3 regions of the Paenibacillus sp. W2I17 genome follow, and region 1 is predicted to be linked to each of the others. Evidence: riboswitches for the same ligand, from Rfam matches in the RefSeq annotation. Region 1 holds a riboswitch; each other region holds the start of a gene.
What was found. Region 1 has a riboswitch for cyclic di-AMP ahead of QF041_RS10050 (C40 family peptidase). Riboswitches for the same ligand answer to the same signal wherever they lie in the genome.
Positions count from the first base shown of each region.

Region 2: linked by a shared signal. The riboswitch ahead of QF041_RS20555 (resuscitation-promoting factor) and the one ahead of QF041_RS10050 (C40 family peptidase) in region 1 are both predicted to bind cyclic di-AMP.
Region 3: linked by a shared signal. The riboswitch ahead of QF041_RS02555 (3D domain-containing protein) and the one ahead of QF041_RS10050 (C40 family peptidase) in region 1 are both predicted to bind cyclic di-AMP.

Region 1 is NZ_JAUSXM010000001.1:2,313,378-2,317,639, reverse strand. Features, by position in the region: gene QF041_RS10070 (hypothetical protein) at 1-186, shown strand, start outside; gene QF041_RS10065 (hypothetical protein) at 306-524, shown strand; gene QF041_RS10060 (carboxymuconolactone decarboxylase family protein) at 666-995, shown strand; gene QF041_RS10055 (hypothetical protein) at 1,048-1,746, opposite strand; gene QF041_RS10050 (C40 family peptidase) at 1,871-2,335, opposite strand; cyclic di-AMP (ydaO/yuaA leader) riboswitch at 2,341-2,472, opposite strand; gene pelA (pectate lyase) at 2,901-3,854, shown strand; tRNA gene QF041_RS10040 (tRNA-Leu) at 4,031-4,114, shown strand; gene xynC (glucuronoarabinoxylan endo-1,4-beta-xylanase XynC) at 4,254-4,262, opposite strand, start outside.
Region 2 is NZ_JAUSXM010000001.1:4,569,006-4,573,267, reverse strand. Features, by position in the region: gene QF041_RS20560 (TatD family hydrolase) at 1-646, shown strand, start outside; cyclic di-AMP (ydaO/yuaA leader) riboswitch at 888-1,141, shown strand; gene QF041_RS20555 (resuscitation-promoting factor) at 1,415-2,599, shown strand; gene rnmV (ribonuclease M5) at 2,755-3,300, shown strand; gene rsmA (16S rRNA (adenine(1518)-N(6)/adenine(1519)-N(6))-dimethyltransferase RsmA) at 3,305-4,207, shown strand.
Region 3 is NZ_JAUSXM010000001.1:554,405-558,666, forward strand. Features, by position in the region: gene QF041_RS02545 (ABC transporter substrate-binding protein/permease) at 195-1,634, shown strand; gene QF041_RS02550 (amino acid ABC transporter ATP-binding protein) at 1,621-2,343, shown strand; cyclic di-AMP (ydaO/yuaA leader) riboswitch at 2,564-2,760, shown strand; gene QF041_RS02555 (3D domain-containing protein) at 2,763-3,434, shown strand; gene QF041_RS02560 (polysaccharide deacetylase family protein) at 3,542-4,262, opposite strand, start outside.

The sequences.
Region 1 (4,262 bases):
TACAAACGCTATGTTGCCTGGTCAGAATTACTGACGATTGTAGGCTTGTGCGAAGAGTTGTCCTTCTCTTGGAAAGAACAATTTACACCGCATCAAGTGGAGTACCTTGAAGAACGTGTGATGTCCGCCAAAGTGCTTGATTTTTGGTTCGAGAAGAACGACAGCAAAGAGCACGCGCAGCGGTAACTTTCAGTCGGGACATAATTTCGAATGACATGACAGTCCAATACAGTCACGTGAGACCTAAATGACATTTCATTTAGGTCTCTTTTTGTAAATAAATTTGGAATATAGGAGCCATGAAGATGATCAGTGATACAGAACTGGACGCCCTGCGTCTGTCAGGTGAGAAAGTAAGAGTAGTACGGGACGAGCTGGAATCTAACGATGTAACCGGGATTGTTGTTGCCTGGGATGGCGAGCAGGTACTTATCCGTCGTCAGAATCGACGTGTCGTTAAGCTGGATCGAGGTTACCGATATCAGCTGTTCAGCGAGCCGCGCCAGAGTCCACTTAGTGAGTAACAGCTTATAATTATGGCAGAGCCATGAGCGTTAAATGTTTGGAATTACCATGATTTCTTGGCATAATTGACTCACTCGGGAGAGAAGATAGGTACAGTGAGGAAGATCTGTAACTATAGCCGAGAGGGTGTGCTACAAGCCATGACATTGATGAATGATAAAGTTCATGCCTACAAGGATCAGATTGGAGCATTAAGCGATGTGCTGCCAGGTGTGGTTAAGTCGTATCATGAGTTTACCGGAGAATGCTTCCAACCTGGCGTGATTGATGCGAAGACAAAACAGCTAATTGCACTCGGCATTGGATTATTCGCCAACAATGAGGTATGTACCTTCTACCATGTAGAAGAAGCCCGTGCCAAGGGAGCAACAGATCAGGAGATTATGGAGACCGTTGCGGTGGCCGGAGCTGTTGGAGGAGGACATGCCCTGTCTCAGGGTGCGATGCGAGTGCAGAAGGCGCTGCATTAATGAAAAAACATGGTCATACTCTGTTTAGTACAGGAGTAATGACCATGTTTTTTTAAAGTTCATCTTTACTTGTTTTACTGTTCAGTTTTTTATTGTATTTGTCCACGTCCGCAAATTTTTCCATTATGGAATAGCGTGCCTTATATTTAATCGATGATGATTTAGTCCAATATTCAATCGTTGATCGGTCACTGGTCCAATTATATATAAAACTGTTATTGTAGCTTTCAAGCTCTGGTTTACCATATTTATTCGTAAGTTCTTCCAAAATTTCATCAGAATCCTGATTAGTCAAAGTGCCGAAATCGTAACTTGCTTCAATCATTAAAAAGTCATCTAATGGATATGCATCTGCTGCATTTTCCATTTCTTCAAGGCGCTGGTCCATTATTTTGTATATCTCTTCTTTCCTTGTTTCTGTGGTATTGGGGTTATTTAATTCCTCTGATAATTCACTTCCTTCTTCCATCATTTCCAGAATGCCATCATTGTCTAATAAATCAGTGAATACGTATTTAGCATCTGCTTTCTTACCCAAGACTACAAGATTGGAATACTCGATACTTTTCTCATGGTCATTATGTACGTCCTCTTCATAGCCCAAGTTACCGTTCTTTTCTTCGGCTGAAATGACTTTGTCGATCTTGGTACCCCATGAAACATCTCTAAAATCTTTTTCGTTCTCACTACTGCATCCTAAACTACCTATTACTAAAATAGCAAAACTTAAAACAAACATTAACTTTTTCAATTGTTCTCCTCATCTCCTTTTATTTCCTAAAACATTTTACATTGTTTAAGAAAGCAGTTAAAGACAAAAAATGGTTAAACAAAAAAGGCATCCGGTTAATAACCGATGCCTTTTTGTATGTGAATTACATTTTACCTAACATTTTATCATACATAAACTGTCCAGTTACCCGACGTGCTGTTACATAGCGGTCATTGAAGTATGGATTCGATAACTTCGTGATGCTTACGCCTTTACTGCTGGAGGCGTGAGCGAATTGTCCACCGCCGATATATACACCTGTATGTGAAATGCCTTTGCCTGTTGTATTAAAGAACACCAGATCACCTGTCCGAACATTGCTCTTGGATACCGGAGTACCTGCTTTGGCTTGCTGCTGAGAAGTACGTGGCAATTCAATACTGTATTTGTTGAAAAGATATCTCATAAAACCAGAACAGTCGAAGCCGGCTACAGTTGTGCCACCCCATTTGTAAGGAATACCTGTCATGTTGTTCACTACGGAGTTGATACTGCTTGCCTCTGTGCTTGTTGCCCCGGATGTAAATAATACAGCTGCTCCAAAAATGGAGATAATCAGTTTTTTCAAAATCAATGTTCTCCCTTCGATGCCTACGGAGTTAGCTAAGGGTTCGGTAGAAGGTTCCCTATATTTCCTATGTATAAGAATAATTCACCCAAATTGGTTCCCCCGTTTTCAAACATGAAACTCGGCAATGAATAATTAAGTTTTTGTAACTATTTGAAACTATATTGCATAAATGCGTAATTGTCAAACCCATTTAAAACCCTTCGTAATACCTCAATGTTAGCGGAATTAAGGTTTTTATATGAAAGAAGGGATCAAGTTTGGGTATCATTCATGACAAAAACGTCATTATTGATTCGTTTAAGACGAATTTGGATAAATAAATAGGTTTGTCATGAGTTAAAAGAACTATCCCGTTATGTAGAATTGGAGAGATTATATTCATTAAGTTGCATATATTGACAAAAATCGATTTTTTGCATATTATCTGATTATCCAATCCACATATTGGATTAAAATTGATTTTATTATGCGATAAATACAAATAAAGGAGGTTTATAGACGCGTATCATAGGTAAAGTAGAAGTGGAAGATTTATAAAAACGAGCATAGGAGAGTGTTACAATTGAAAGCGAAGAAAATAATTACTTTTGTCCTGGCATGTACGATGGTGTTTTCAGCAGTTGGAATGGCAGTTCTTCCTGTAGGGACGGTATCTGCTGCGGATGCATCGGGTACGACAGCGAGTATTTCTGATATTTTGAAGAACCAGCTGCCGGATGGAGGTTGGAGAAAAGATTATAAACAGACAAGTGGAGAGTGGGCGAAGTCCACGATTGACAACAAGGCTACATACTCAGAAATTAGAAGATTGGCGAAGGAATTTAAAAAGACGAATGATCCGCGTTACTCCACAGCTGCAATCAAAGGAATTAACTTTTTGATCAACATGCAGTATTCAAACGGCGGATGGCCACAAGTTTACCAAAGCTCTGGATATCACAAGCATATCACTTACAATGATGATGCCATGATTAATGTAATGATCATGCTGGATGAAGTAGCGGCACGCAAAGGTGATTTCTCGTTTATCGACAGCACACTTGCTAACCGCAGTAAAAATTCAGTTGCCAAAGGTGTGGAGGCGATTCTAAATACACAAGTCGTTTCAGGTGGTAAGCTGACAGCATGGGGACAACAACATGATTCCAGTTCCCTTAAACCAGCGAGCGCAAGAATCTACGAAGTGCCATCGCTGACAGCTGGAGAGAGTGTAACGATTGTTAAATTTCTGAAAACCAGACCTGCTAACGCTAAAATTACTGCATCCATTAAAGGAGCGGAGGCTTGGTTTAACAAGGTGAAAATTACGGGTTACAAATATGAAAGAGCTAATGGAGATAGTAAAATTATCGCTGATTCCAAAGCTGCACCAATTTGGGCACGCTTCTATGAGATAGGAACGGATAAACCAATCTTTATTGGTCGTGACGGGGTAGTAAAATACAAATTAAGTGATATTGATAAAGAAAGAAGAGGCGGTTACGCATGGTATGGCAACTGGCCTTCCAAGCTATAATTTGAAGTATGCTTCCATTATAATAAACCAAACTATTAGCAGCAGTTAAAGGTAAAGCCCGAATCGACATGGACGTCTGGTTCGGGCTTTATTGTTATTATTTTCAGTGTTGACATGATAGATTCCGCATGATATATTATTTCTTGTCGCCGATATTGATGACGGAGATACAATATGCGGTCGTGGCGGAATTGGCAGACGCGCACGGTTCAGGTCCGTGTGGGCTAACCCCCGTGGAGGTTCGAGTCCTCTCGACCGCATCTAATGAAAAGGCTCCTTAAGCTAACGCTTAAGGAGTCTTTTTTTGCATTTTTTGATATAACACTAGATTTAGTATCCAAGAGATTAGTGCTTAGCTGCTCTTACCGCAAATGGTCTTCCATCAGCCATACGGAACGTTTATTGTGC
Region 2 (4,262 bases), 2.3 Mb from region 1:
GACAATTCCAACCACAATGAAACTCGCTGAAACATATGACTTTATATATGCAGCTGTAGGGTGGCATCCCGTAGATGCGATCACAATGCAGGAGGGCGATTTGGAGTGGATTGCATCTTTATGCAAGCATGAAAAAGTGGTTGCGATCGGTGAGATTGGATTGGATTATCACTGGGATACTTCACCAAAAGAGATACAGCATCGCGTATTACGACAACAAATTGCTTTGGCGCGTGAAGTGAACATGCCAATTGTCATCCATAATCGGGATGCACATGAGGATATCATAAGAATTTTGCGTGAAGAGAAGGCGGGAGAAGTTGGTGGTGTGATGCACTCGTTCTCGGGCAGTTGGGAAACAGCAAAAAGTTGTCTCGATATGGGTTTCCATCTCTCCTTCGGAGGACCGATCACATTCAAAAATGCAAAGCAGCCCAAAGAGGTGCTGGAGAAGGTTCCTATGGACCGGTTTTTCATTGAAACAGATGCTCCATATTTGACACCTCACCCTTATCGTGGGAAGCGAAATGAGACAGCGCATGTACGTCTGGTTGCAGAGGCAGCTGCGGAAATTAAAGGCATTTCGGTGGAGGAAATTGCTGCAATAACAACCAAAAATGCCATGGAACGATTTGGAATTCGGTAAAAAAACGAGCAAATGAGGTGAAAAAGGCAGGTAAGCGGAGGTAATTTGCCCTTTGATCCAAATAAATCAAGAATATTACAATATTTTAACCAAATATTCAGAAAAACGTACTTGATCAACGCTTTACAACATGCATCAAAACAGGATATCATCTTTTCAGTGAATTGTTGTGCGGAAAATTGGACAGATGTTCGGGGGATGAACAAAGGGACACTTTCCGATGAAACAACATTACTTTCATGAATCAGTCTCGCTGAGTCTCCGTTATCGGAGAGCGGGGGAACCAATAGGGCTTAAACATCGGTGTATTTGGCCGATGCGCAACGTTCGCTGACCCAAAAGCAGCGAAGGGAACTGCGAAGCCATATTTGATTTCTTCTTTGGGTCTCGGGGTGAATTCAAGGGCGTCCGCCATGAGCGGGTGACCCAAGATAGGGCGGCTCTCTTTCGCCCGAACCCGACAGCTAACCTCGCAAGCGGAAAAAGAGAGGCAACCTCGTGCATGAATTTCCGATATTCAAAGTCATTCGGAAGCCACGAAAGAGTTCCTCTTACACTCTTTCTTTGGCTTTTTTGTTTTTGAATAAAAGAAATATTGTCATCATACGGTAGGTATTCAGGAGGATGACATCATGTTGCGAAGATTGATTCATGGTGCAGAACCGGATTATGTTGGTCCGATCTGTGTTCTGTAGAAAATTTGGTATAGTCACGTCAAAGACATCATGCATTACTTTAGACGGCGAGGCTATGAAGGAGGACGGAGAAGTGGGCACATTCCAACCAGAAGAGACCCATGAGTCACGATCATCCAGTAAGTCTTTCGCGTTGCGGTGGAAGCATGAGAACATGCGTCAAATGGCATTGATCGCGATTTTCTCAATTGCGCTTACAATCATGATCTTGTTAGTCGTTTACGGTCAGGCCGGGAAACAAATTTCACTGGTTATTGATGGCAAAGCTCAGGTGGTAGAGACTCGTACAGGAATGCTTCAGGAAATGCTGGAGGAGCAGTCGATCACAGTCAGCCCTCACGATAAGGTATCCATGTCCATGAATGGGGCGATTACAGATGGAGACCGAATCGTTATTGAGCGGGCCGTTCCAGTTAACATTACGGCAGACGGAGACACCAAGACTCTGTATACAACCGATTCATCGGTAGAAGATGCAATCCAAAAATCAGGTATTCAAGTTGAAAGTAATGATAAAGTGTATCCGGCGCTTGGAACTGCGATCAAAGCGGAGATGAAGATCCGTGTAGTGCGCGTAACAAAGCGTACAGTGGATGTAGAGCAACCGATCGCTTACAAAGTCATTAAAACGGCTGACCCTAGCTTGTACAAAGGGGATAACCGTGTCGTTGTGAACGGCAAAGAAGGCACAATTGTACAGCATATCGAAAAGGTATTTCAGGATGGAGAATTGGTCTCCAAAAAAATGGTCGGCAAATCTGTCGCGAATAATCGTGTAGATAAAGTGATCGCTGTCGGCACCAAAGCAAAACCGGTCGTGAAGGAACCTGAGATTCAGACCGTATCGGCTCAAACGTCAACAACCAAAAAGGCTACAACAACGAACTCGAAGAAAACATCTGCCTCGGGCAGCAAAGTAATTACCGTATCCGGAACTTCTTTTAAATACTCCAAAGTACTTAAAAATGTATCCATGACTGCCTACTCTTCCGAAGAGCCTGGCATTGGAACTAAAACAGCTTCCGGTACTCGTGTAACGGAAGGACGCACCATTGCGGTTGATCCCAAAGTCATTCCAATTGGCTGGTGGGTATATATCGAAGGTCTGGGATTCCGTCGTGCGGAAGATACAGGCGGTGCCATTAAAGGCAACAAAATTGATGTGTATTATGACAGTGTGAAGCATGCCCTGAATTTTGGACGTAAGAAAGGCAAGACGGTCTACGTGATCGGTCCGGTGAAGCCGGAAGCGAACTAAAATCGTTTTACTTTGAAATGGGAATGCTATAAAATAGTTGCATGAATGATTCATGCGGAATATGCGGCGGAGGAGTCTGAATTCAGTCTCCCCCGCCGTTTGGCAGAGAAGAGGATATTCCTCTTCTTTTTGCGTTAGAAAGGAAGAAATGGAACATGATAAAAGAAGTCATTGTGGTGGAAGGCCGTGACGATACGGTAGCTATCCGTCGGGCCGTGGAAGCCGATACCATAGAAACAGGTGGATCAGCCATCAACCAACGCATTCTGAAGCGGATTGCGCTTGCTCAGGAGAGACGGGGAGTCATTGTACTGACAGATCCGGATCATGCTGGCGAACGCATTCGAAAAATTATTGCGAACAAGGTGCCTGGCTGCAAACATGCCTTCATTCCGGAAGCCGATGCAACGCGCAAAGGGGACATTGGGGTGGAGAATGCCTCACCAGAGGCGATCCGTCATGCTCTGGCGCGCGTACATACTTCATACGAAGGTGCTCCGAGCCTGATCGATTGGGAGGACCTGATCGCAGCAGGACTTATTGTGCATCCGCAGGCTGCTGCACGTCGCATGGAGATGGGCAATCTGCTGGGCATCGGATATTGTAACGGTAAGCAGTTCCACAAACGTCTCAGTGTATTTCAGATTACACGGGAAGAGTTCTCTACAGCATTAGCGCAAATTGAACGTGAAGGATTGTGAGCATATGAAGGACATGGAAGAGACGATTGAAATTGCAACGCCCAAGCGTACGAAAGAGATTATTCAAAGACACGGATTCTCATTTAAGAAAAGTCTGGGTCAGAACTTTCTGATCGATCAAAATATACTGAACAAAATCGTTAATGCAGCCGATTTGGACGAGTCCAAGGGCGCGTTAGAGATCGGGCCGGGTATTGGGGCCCTTACGGAGCGACTGGCTCGGGTAGCCGGCCCTGTCACAGCCGTAGAGATTGATCAGCGCTTGATCCCAATTCTGGGAGAAGTGATGCAGCCTTATTCGAATGTACGTGTTCATCATGGGGATGTGCTGAAGCTTGATCTGGCTGAGTTGTTTAATACGGATTTTGCATCCGTGGACAAAGTCAGTGTCGTGGCTAACCTGCCTTATTATGTAACGACTCCAATCATGATGAAACTGCTTGAAGAGAAACTGCCGGTAGACAGCATTGTTGTCATGATCCAAAAAGAAGTGGCTGAACGCATGGCTGCTGCACCGGGATCAAAAGACTACGGCAGTCTAAGCATCGCAGTTCAGTACTACAGTATGCCGGAGCTTGTGTGTATTGTGCCGCCTACAGTCTTCATTCCGCAACCTAATGTGGAATCAGCTGTCATTAAGCTGAAAGTGCGTGAGAAACCACCAGTGGAGATTCCGGATGAAGCACACTACTTCGAAGTGGTACAGGCTTCTTTTGCCCAACGGAGAAAAACAATCTCAAACAACTTGAAGGCACGTTTCTTCACAAAGGAGAACCGGGAACAGGCAGACATTCTGCTGGAGCAGGCAGGTATTCAACCGTCCCGACGTGGAGAGACGTTGAGTCTGCAAGAGTATGCCACACTCAGCACCGTAATGTGGGAAGCAGGGGTACGTGCAGCGCTGTAAAATTTGAATGAACCAAACCGGGTCTCTGCCCATACGATGGGGTAGAGGTGATTAC
Region 3 (4,262 bases), 1.8 Mb from region 1:
ATGCAAAAATGAAAATAATTCATTGATTATATCATGTTTGCTTCATTTTTTCAGAAACAAGTCAAGATTTGTAATGTCAAAATGCATTGCATAATCATGCATTGTACTTTATAATGACTCAGTCATCAACATGAGAAGCATACAAAGTATTGTAAGGGGAGAGAACAAGGTTGAAATTAATAAGTCGTTACACCATGATGCTGTTGACCTTTGTTGTTCTACTGACAACTGCCGTTCCTGTGGCATTTGCAAGTGGGACTACAGACAATTCAAGCAGTAAAAAGCTGGTGCTCGGTACAAGTGCTGATTTTGCACCATACGAATTCCATAAAGTGATTAATGGCAAAGATGAAATCGTCGGCTTCGATATTGAGATCGCCAAAGAGATTGCCAAAGATCTTGGCGCTGAGCTTGTGATTGAGGATATGGGCTTCGACGGTCTTCTGCCTTCATTGCAGAGCGGGCGTGTTGATCTGGTGATTTCAGGTATGACGCCGACGGATGAGCGGAAGAAAAGTATCGATTTTTCCGACACCTATTATAAATCAAAACAAGTGATTATGGTTCGCAATGTGGATAAAGACAAATATCCAACCATGGCAGAACTTGAAAATGCGAAGATTGGCGTTCAGAAAGGCTCCATTCAGGAAACGATCGGACAGAGTATTCCAGGAGCGAAGCTTACTGCGCTGGATAAAATCTCGGATATCGTGCTTCAACTGCAAACAAAACGCATTGACGCGGCAATCGTTGAAGATACCGTTGCTGCAGGTTATCTGGACGATATCATTGGACTTGCTGCTGCTGTTCCGGACGAAGAGCAAGCAGAAGCGGCAATCGGGATTCGTAAAGGTAATACCGAGCTGCTAGCTGCAGTAAATGGAACACTGGAGCGACTGAAAAGCGAAGATAAAATCAATCAAATGGTGACGGATGCCAGCCTCTTGATGGCGGATAAAGCGAACAAATCACAAAATATTTTCCAAGTATTCTGGGAGTACAAAAGTTTCTATGCTACAGGTGTAGGATACACACTTCTGTTGTCTGCACTTGGGGTTATCTTCGGGGTAATTATAGGATTGATCATCTGTTTGTTCCGTTTGCATGACGCTGCAATCTTGCGCTGGATCGGTACTGCTTACGTTGAAGTGATCCGTGGCACACCGATGCTGGTACAATTGATGATTATTTACTATGGTTTTTCCCTGAGCTTTGGCATTAACTTCACTGCACTTCAGGCAGGTATCATTACACTTTCAATCAATAGTGGTGCCTATCTGGCGGAGATTTTCCGTGCAGGTATTCAAGGGGTGGATCGTGGCCAGTTGGAAGCAGCTCGCTCCCTCGGAATGGGCAGAGGTGCAGCAATGCGTTACATCATATTGCCACAGGCTTTCAAGGCCGTATTGCCGGCAATTGGTAATGAATTCATAACGATCATCAAGGAATCCTCCATTATCTCTGTTATCGGTATGGTGGACATTATGTATCAGGCAAGTGTGGTCAAAAACATTACGTATCAAGGCTTGAGTCCATTTTTGATTGCAGCAGCCATCTACTTTGTATTAACGTTTATTTTGTCCAAGCTGCTTGGACGACTGGAAAGGAAGTTGAGTGCAAGTGATAGACGTTAGACAATTACACAAATCTTATGGTAATAACGATGTGCTTAAGGGCATTAACGTGACGATTGGCAAAGGTGAGGTTGTCGTAGTCATCGGCCCTTCCGGTTCAGGTAAAAGTACTTTCTTACGTTGTCTGAACCTGTTGGAACAGCCTACCTCGGGTGAGATTGATTTTGAAGGTGTGTCAATCACCGATCCGAAGCACAACATTAATGCAACTCGGGAAAAAATGGGCATGGTGTTCCAGCATTTCAACCTGTTCCCACACAAAACGGTACAGCAAAACATTACGATTGCTCCGATTAAAGTGAAAAAACAATCCACTCAGGAAGCGGAGAAAATTGCTGCTGATCTGCTTAACACCGTGGGCTTGTACGATAAAAAAGATACATTCCCGAATCAGCTGTCCGGTGGACAGAAGCAGCGGATCGCCATTGCAAGAGCATTGGCCATGCAGCCGCATGTCATGCTGTTTGACGAGCCTACTTCGGCACTGGACCCCGAGATGGTCGGTGAAGTGTTGGATGTCATGAAACGTCTTGCAGAAGGCGGGATGACTATGGTCATTGTAACGCATGAAATGGGTTTTGCACGTGAAGTAGGAGACCGGATCCTGTTCATGGATGGCGGGGTTATTGTAGAAGAGGGAACACCTGATGAGGTGTTTGGAGCACCGAAAAATTCACGTACACGTGATTTTCTTGCCAAAGTACTCTAAATGAAAGTGATCAATAGCGTTACTGACTTCGAGTCGGTGACGCTATTTTTTTATGGTTAATAATCACGTATGGATTCGGAAAAGTAACTATTCTGTTACCAAATGTAAAGGAATCGGGTCGTCCAATATTTCTAAAGTATCCAGTACTCTTACATATGCTTACATGCTAAAAAACCATTTGGTAAGAATTACTACAAGTTCAGGTTACAAAATTGTGATATATTGAACTCTGCCGAAACTTCCGGACAGGGAGTGCGGGGGATGTAACGATGCAGATTGTGCAGGGGGAAGATCTACAGCACACTGCTTGGGGTGAATTAGGGGTACATAACGTTTCAAATGTAATGAAGAACCTATAGGGTGGGCTCCTCATCCGAATCCGACAACTAACTTCGCAGGCACAATGAGGGAGGAAGACCATGATTAACAAGAAACGTATAGCCAAAACAGCAGTAGCATTAATGACAACAGCAATGCTCATTCAAGCCGTTCCGGCTCACGCCGATTCAGTTCATGTGGCCAAAGAAGGGGATACCTTCTACACCTTATCAAAACAATATGGAGTAGCAATGAACACGTTGGTTAAAGCAAACAACGACATTTCACCTTACAACATTTATGGTGGTTTGAAAATTACGATTCCCGGTAAGGCAAACAATGTTGCTGCCGCGGCGACGGAGAGCAAGACCCAAGCCAAAACGGTTACCACAGCAAGCTTGGACGTTAACGCAGATAACAAAGTGGTTCAGGCCTGGGGTAAAACATTCGATTACAGCAAAGCTGTGAACGTAAAAGCAACGGCATACTCTGCTGATCCGTCTGAAAATGGAGGCTGGGGTGCAGTCGATTATTTCGGAAATGACCTTGAACTGGGCACGATTGCAGTTGATCCAAGTGTGATTCCACTCGGAACCAAAGTACTGGTAACTGGTCACAGCCATCCAGGATTGCCAAAACAGGCTTTTGTAGCCACAGCGCGTGATGTGGGCGGTGCAATCAAGGGTCATCGGATTGATATCTTTATCCCGGGTAGCAAACAGTCCGTAAGCACATTTGGTTTTCAGGATATCGAGCTGTACATTCTGAAATAGAGAGTAAATTACATTTAAAATGAATTCAAACAGGGTGTCTGCCAGTCGCTAATTTGCGATTGAACAGCACCCTTTTATGTTCTCATTTATTTGCTATCACGGTCATCCTAATTTTTGGCCTTTGGCAATCCCAACATCTCGTCCAAGGTGACCAGTTCATACCCTCGATTACGAAGTTCCTCAATGATTTCAGGCAAAGCCTCAATCGTGCCGTTCAGGTTTGATCCTACACCGCCTCCAGCATGTTGCAGAACGATGGATCCGGGTTTTACGGCAGACAGGATGTTATCTTTCACCTGTTCCTTTGAAAGGCCTTTCCAGTCCAGGGAGTCTACGTTCCAGTTCACAATGCTATAGTGTTGTTTGGCAGCCCATCTCAGCTGTTCTTCATTAATGTCTCCATAAGGCGGCCGAATCATCTTCGGCGTGTATCCCGCCAATCGTCGAATAATATCCCCGGTATGTAAAATTTGTTTGCGAAAGGCATTCATCGACAGCTTACTGAATTCAGGATGATTGTAGCTGTGATTACCAACCATATGCCCTTCCTTAACGATGCGTTTCACCAGATCCGGATGTTTCTCAGCACGACTACCCACGATGAAGAATGTAGCTCTGACATTGTATTTCTTCAATACATCCAGCACTTGTGGAGTAAACCGTGGATCAGGTACATCATCAAAAGTCAGTGCAACCTTCTTTGTTGAAGGACCATTGGTTTTGAACGTATCGGCATATTTTTGACGTAACTGTCCCAATGTCAGTTGTTCTTCTTCTGCAGAATCCGAACCTGATACTGATTCACTTGACGGGCTTGAAACATCACGC